2 regions of the Lysinibacillus sp. CNPSo 3705 genome follow, and region 1 is predicted to be linked to the other one. Evidence: a T-box and tRNA genes for the amino acid it is inferred to sense, from the RefSeq annotation. Region 1 holds a T-box; the other holds one or more tRNA genes.

The links. The T-box of region 1 lies ahead of ileS (isoleucine--tRNA ligase). A T-box ahead of a tRNA ligase gene usually reads a tRNA of that ligase, here a tRNA-Ile.
Region 2: it encodes a tRNA-Ile, which carries the amino acid that the T-box ahead of ileS (isoleucine--tRNA ligase) is inferred to sense. The anticodon was not compared.

The regions. Positions count from the first base shown of each region.
Region 1 is NZ_JAQZSD010000013.1:63,669-67,064, reverse strand. It holds gene ileS (isoleucine--tRNA ligase) at 1-1,389, opposite strand, end outside; T-box leader at 1,636-1,858, opposite strand; gene PVA17_RS08055 (DivIVA domain-containing protein) at 1,949-2,473, opposite strand; gene PVA17_RS08050 (YlmH family RNA-binding protein) at 2,569-3,357, opposite strand.
Region 2 is NZ_JAQZSD010000031.1:81-3,476, reverse strand. It holds gene PVA17_RS14040 (S-layer homology domain-containing protein) at 1-1,596, opposite strand, end outside; tRNA gene PVA17_RS14035 (tRNA-Glu) at 1,905-1,976, opposite strand; tRNA gene PVA17_RS14030 (tRNA-Ser) at 1,979-2,069, opposite strand; tRNA gene PVA17_RS14025 (tRNA-Asn) at 2,079-2,155, opposite strand; tRNA gene PVA17_RS14020 (tRNA-Ile) at 2,160-2,236, opposite strand; tRNA gene PVA17_RS14015 (tRNA-Gly) at 2,238-2,311, opposite strand; tRNA gene PVA17_RS14010 (tRNA-Met) at 2,344-2,418, opposite strand; tRNA gene PVA17_RS14005 (tRNA-Ser) at 2,468-2,560, opposite strand; tRNA gene PVA17_RS14000 (tRNA-Ile) at 2,576-2,652, opposite strand; tRNA gene PVA17_RS13995 (tRNA-Met) at 2,660-2,733, opposite strand; tRNA gene PVA17_RS13990 (tRNA-Ala) at 2,760-2,835, opposite strand; tRNA gene PVA17_RS13985 (tRNA-Leu) at 2,901-2,989, opposite strand; tRNA gene PVA17_RS13980 (tRNA-Gly) at 2,995-3,069, opposite strand; tRNA gene PVA17_RS13975 (tRNA-Leu) at 3,116-3,200, opposite strand; tRNA gene PVA17_RS13970 (tRNA-Lys) at 3,222-3,297, opposite strand; tRNA gene PVA17_RS13965 (tRNA-Thr) at 3,302-3,377, opposite strand; tRNA gene PVA17_RS13960 (tRNA-Val) at 3,381-3,396, opposite strand, start outside.

The sequences.
Region 1 (3,396 bases):
TGGAATTGGCACACCCCAAGCACGTTGACGTGAAATTACCCAGTCTCCACGGTCACGAATCATATTATAAAGACGAGTTTCACCCCAAGCAGGTGTAAATGTTGTTGATTTTACAGCGTCTAGTAACTCATCACGGAATGCATCAACTGACGCAAACCATTGTGGTGTTGCACGATAAATAACTGGTTTTTTTGTACGCCAGTCATGTGGATAAGAGTGTGTAAAGAAGCTAAGCTTTTCTAATGCACCGACTTCTTTTAATTTTTCTGTAATTAATTTGTTTGCATCATTGTAGAATACACCTTCAAAACCAGGTGCTTCATCTGTGTAGCAGCCGCTATTATCAACAGGGCTAAGAATTGGTAGACCATACTGCTTACTAATATGATAGTCATCTTCCCCGTGTCCTGGTGCTGTATGAACACAGCCAGTACCCGCTTCAGCAGTTACGTGCTCTCCAACCATCACAAGAGACTCACGGTCGTAGAATGGATGCTGTGCAACAATTCGATCTAATGCTTCACCTTTAACTTCTTGAACAACTTCATACGATTCCCACTCAAGTTCGTTTGCAACTGTTGCTAATAATTCTTTTGCAATGATGAATTTTTTATCGGCAACTGCAACAACTACATAGATAAATTCAGGGTTTACAGAAATACCTAAGTTTGCCGGAATTGTCCAAGGTGTTGTTGTCCAAATGATAATTTTAGCATCTGCTGGGACAACATCTTTAGCATCTTTAATCGCAAAGCTTACATAAATAGAAGGCGATTTAATATCTTTATATTCGATCTCTGCTTCTGCAAGTGCAGATTCAGATGATGGAGACCAGTAAACTGGTTTTAACCCTTTATAAATATAACCTTTTTCAGCCATTTTTCCGAAAACTTCAATTTGACGAGCTTCAAATTCAGGCTTTAATGTAATATATGGGTTTTCCCAATCACCACGAACACCTAAACGGCGGAACTGTGTACGTTGGTTGTCGATTTGCTCGTAAGCATACTCTTCACATAATTTACGGAATTCAGCAACAGACATTTCTTTGCGTTTTACACCTTTGTTCGTAAGTGCTTGCTCTATTGGTAAACCATGAGTATCCCAGCCTGGAATATAGTTTACATGGTAGCCAGTCATCGAGCGATGACGTGTAATCATATCTTTCAACACTTTGTTTAATGCATGGCCGATATGGATATCACCATTTGCATATGGAGGTCCATCATGTAATACATACTCAGGGTATCCTTTAGTACGCTCCATCTGTAATTTATTAATGTCCATTTCATCCCATTTTTCTTGCATCTTCGGTTCATTTGCCGGTAAATTTCCACGCATTGGGAAATCTGTTTTTGGCATTAATAAAGTATCTTTGTACTCAACCATTTTTCAATTCCTCCTTTATGTTTACAAACAAAGAACATATGCACTTAGGCGCTCAATAAACGACAATTATTAGACTCATCACCATAACGTAGAGGTGATTTCACTTTCTAGGGGGTGTGCATAACTTATATTTACGGCAGTCGTTTTAGAAAAGTTATTAGTAAAATCAATACTTTTCAATAACGAAAGTATAGGGCCAAAGGAAGCCTTCCGCCATTTGAACATAAAAAAAGCTCCTCAATCCCTCAAAGGGACGAGAAGCTTATACTCGCGGTACCACCCTAATTGTAGCACAAAATCGTACTACCACTCTTCAAGCACGTTAACGTTGTGCATCACGAAATAACTTACTGCATTCAGTTATTTTAGCTCAGAAGTGATGTTCATTGTTAATTGCTTGTTCGGGCTCGCACTATCCCCAAATCGCTTAACTACGCCTAACAAATACTGTCTTCGTCTCTGCCTATTTTGCATATGTGTTCTAAATAATTACTATTACATTAGTATATGAAAATCATACTATCACGTCAAGTTTCACTTATTGCTACCTACTATAGGATTAAACTTGATCGGCTTCCTGTGCTTCTTCAACAGATGCTTGAATTTCAGTAAGGTCAATATCATATTGTAGCAAATGGTCCCAATCGTCTGCATTTAATAAATCCAGCTGTGCTTCTACAAGCATTTTAAAACGATTACGGAATACCTTTGATTGCTTTTTCAGCTCATCAATTTCAATTGTCACTTTTCTGGCCTTTGTTAAAGCCTCATTGATAATACGATCAGCATTTTTTTCTGCTTCCTTCACAATGAGTTTAGCCTCTTTTTGAGAATTTCTTCGTACTTCATCAGCTGCTTCTTGTGCAACAACAATTGATTTTTGTAACGTTTCCTCTAATGAGTTAAAATGTCTCGCTTGTTCTAAGGAAATTTCTAGTTGTCTGTCTACTTCCTTTTTTTCACGTAACAAAATTTCATAGTCTTTGATAATTTGATCTAAAAATTCATTTACTTCATCTTCAGCATAACCTCTGAAAGATTTAGTAAACTCCTTATTATGTATATCAATAGGTGATAATGGCATACGATCCTTCTCTCCTTTACATGTACATTCGTACTTTCTATTATACAATTGTTCCAACAACTTAGCAGTAAAAATTAATGGAATTCACTTGATTTTTAGCTTTTTTGGGTCAATCGACCGATTTGCAAACGAATTTTATCTTTTTTTGTACGACCTTCAGTCATCATAATTTTTATTCGACCGTTTCCACGTACAGATAAAATATCTCCTTCTTGTAATTCAAAAGCAACTGAATCTCGTTCAGTCCAATTGACACGTACCTTTTTACCTGTAATTAATGCTTGTGCCTTTTGGCGAGAAATTTTTAAAATCGTTGAAATAATCACATCTAAACGCATCGAAGAAACAGTATGAGATTCTTCTAGCCACTCATCCTCGTTTTGTAGCAAAGGCTCCGTCTCTTTAATCGATTCTACATGTACCTTTACCTTGCCAATGCCTGTTAAATGTAAGCGTACATATTCAACTACCTCTATCGCTACTACAAATTGTACAAGATGGTCATTGACACGAATATCACCGAATTTGCCACGATCCAATCCTAAAGATAACAAAGCTCCAAGGACATCTGGATGTCGTAATTGGACAAATTTCACAGGATATTGAATCGTAAATACTGTAAGCTGAAAATCTTCCTCCATAGGCTCATAATAAGTAGGATAAATTAGCATGCGTTGTCTTTCTGCTTCATCAAAGAGCCCAGCACTAGCTGTTTTTAATGTATCATACTGCCCAATTATCGATGCTACAATAAAGCGCTGTCTGGGATCTAGAAAATCAGTAAGCTTTGGAGCATAACGATCCTCTACCTCATGCTGCCAGCCCACAACTTGTTCAATGAAAGGCTGTTCATCTTTCCTAAAATGCTGTATTAAATGCTCCATATAACCTCACCTCTATTATCACTCTTTTATTTGTATCAT
Region 2 (3,396 bases), on a different contig from region 1:
TTTCACTGAAAGGTCATATGAATAAAGTGGTTGAATCTCCTCTGAGAACAATAGCTGGAACGTATTTGGTCCAGTTTGTGTAACAGAAGATAGTGTCGGCGGAACACCATCCTTATCTCCCTTTTTCACTGTTACAGTAGAAGGGTTCGGTGAAATTATATTCCCTGCCATATCTGTTGCCGCTACGAATGTAATTTGAACAGCTGTACCAGGCGCTAAATACACACCATTCATTGTTGCAGCTGATAAGTCAAATGTTGCTTCAGTTGAGTTTTGCTCAATGCTTCCAACTACATTCGATACCTTTGTACCATTTGCTAATGTAAATTGAATGCGCTCATTTGGAAATGCTGCCATTGGCTTAGAAAACTGCACTTTAACGATTGAAGAATTTTTTCCTTGCGTTGTGCCTAAAATCGTAGGCGCTTGTGTATCTCCAGCAATAACAAAATTCGCATCTACTTTTTGAAGCACTGTGCCCTTTTCCGCTTTGATGTTACTGAACACATAACGATGTGTACCTTTTAATGGTTCATTCATTGTAAAGATGATTGATTTTTTATCAGCACTGATTTCTGTTTTTATAACCGATAGTGCTCTTAAAGTATCGACATTAGAGAAAGCTACAACATTATCCTGTAATTTCCCATCTGCTTTTATCACAGAAAGTGGATCAATCGCTTGGTTGAAAACAACTTTAATCTGTGAAGCATTAATACCCTCAATTGATTGTACATTTAACTCATTTACTTCATATGTAACAACAGCGGAATATGGCTTGTCATTAATTTTGAAATCTACCTTCGTTTCCACATTTTCAGTAAGCGGTGTCGCTAATGTTACCTTATGGCTTGTCCCATCTGTTAATGTTACCTGTAGTGTTTTTGCATCTATAACTTTAACTGTTTGGATGGACACTTCAGGCCCTCTTACCATTTCACCGATATTCGTCATTGAACGATGTAAAAATGACGAAAATTGACCACGTGTTAGTGTTTTTTTCGGATTAAATGTCGTTACATTTGTAATTTTTGCATATTCTAATGCGATGATAGCCTCATGATTTTCTGGTGAAGCTACTTTTAAATCTGTAATAGATGATTTAAAGTTTTCTTTTTTATACATTGCAATTAAATCGATATCGTAAACTTTTTCAATTGCACGTACTAAAATAGAAGCCATTTGTTCGCGCGAGATATACTCGGAAGGTAATAACTTATTGTTAGTCCCTTTGAAAATACCATTATCATTTATAAGCGCTGCATACTGTAGTAATTCTTTATCTTTTGAAGATGTAGGCATGTCTGTAAAACGTACTTTTTTATTGTAGTCTGCTGGCACTTGGAAGTGTTCTAATACTAGCCATTTCCCTAAAAATTTCGTTACATTGCCTTTCGTAAGGACCCCGTTTGGCTTAAATGAACCATCTGGATATCCAGCTACAATTTTTGCATCTGCTAGTGCCAAAATGGCCTCTTTATGGTCACTTTTTGCTATGTCTGTAAAATTAGCCGCACTTGCAGTAGGAACAACTGCTGCAGCAATTAAAGCAGCAGAAGCTGCACTCATAATCCATTTACTCTGCTTTTTTTTCACATTTATTACCTCCTATGAATTCTATTCATTCCCATTATAAAAGAAAGATAGATATATTCCAAAGGATATACCAATATTATGACCATTTACCATGGATTATTTGTCCAATTCAATAGTGAACACAAAGCAAATACTAAATATATTAATTTTTTCTAAATGAATTGCCTAATTTTATTGTTTTATTTATGAGAGGGACGCGGATCTTAAGGTTGTTTTTTAGCTTTTTAGAAAGTGTAGAGCCAAGGCCAAATGAAGGTTATACACGATTATCTCTAAACGTGATAAGCAGAAGAATAATGATTTCAGTATGACCCGTACGGGATTCGAACCCGTGTTACCGCCGTGAAAGGGCGGTGTCTTAACCACTTGACCAACGGGCCAATGGCGGAGAAGGAGGGATTTGAACCCTCGCGCCGGTTACCCGACCTACACCCTTAGCAGGGGCGCCTCTTCAGCCTCTTGAGTACTTCCCCACAAAAAAATGGCTCCGAAGGCAGGACTCGAACCTGCGACAACCTGATTAACAGTCAGGTGCTACTACCAACTGAGCTACTTCGGAATAGTGGTGGGCCTAAATGGACTCGAACCATCGACCTCACGCTTATCAGGCGTGCGCTCTAACCAGCTGAGCTATAGGCCCTTGGAGCGGGTGATGAGAATCGAACTCACGACATCAGCTTGGAAGGCTGAGGTTTTACCATTAAACTACACCCGCAAATATGGAACCGCTACACCACGGGACCATTTTGGTTGCGGGGGCCGGATTTGAACCAACGACCTTCGGGTTATGAGCCCGACGAGCTACCACTGCTCCACCCCGCGTTAATAATATATTCTTTTCGAGTTTTTCAAGCACCATTTAACTATAAAATGGAGGAGGTAGAGGGATTCGAACCCCCGCGCGGTGTTACCCGCCTGTCGGTTTTCAAGACCGATCCCTTCAGCCAGACTTGGGTATACCTCCGTAATATTATATAAATGGTGGACCTTGCAGGACTCGAACCTGCGACCGGACGGTTATGAGCCGTCTGCTCTAACCAACTGAGCTAAAGGTCCTTTAAGATGGCGGCAGAGGGGATCGAACCCCCGACCTTACGGGTATGAACCGTACGCTCTAGCCAGCTGAGCTACGCCGCCAGGATCTTTATACTGGTTATCTTTTATGGTGGAGCCTAGCGGGATCGAACCGCTGACCTCCTGCGTGCAAGGCAGGCGCTCTCCCAGCTGAGCTAAGGCCCCATAAAATGGTCGGAATGACAGGATTCGAACCTACGACCCCTTGGTCCCAAACCAAGTGCTCAAAATGGTGCCGAGGGCCGGAATCGAACCGGCACGGTAGTCACCTACCGCAGGATTTTAAGTCCTGTGCGTCTGCCAGTTCCGCCACCCCGGCACATTTGGAGCGGAAGACGAGGTTCGAACTCGCGACCCCCACCTTGGCAAGGTGGTGTTCTACCACTGAACTACTTCCGCATGTGCATAAGATTTATTTATCCTGGCAATTATGAAATTTTAAAAATGGTGCGGGTGAAGGGAGTCGAACCCCCACGCCTTGCGGCGCTAGATCCTAAGTCTAGTGCGTCTGCCAATTCCGCCACACCCGCATATTTTGTTGGCAATTTAAATGGTGAGCCATGAAGGACTCGAACCTTCGACCCTCTGATTAAAAGTCAGATGCTCTACCAACTGAGCTAATGGCTCAAAATGGTGCCGGCGATAGGAGTCGAACCCACGACCTACTGATTACAAGTCAGTTGCTCTACCAACTGAGCTACACCGGCAAATGGTGGAGGATGACGG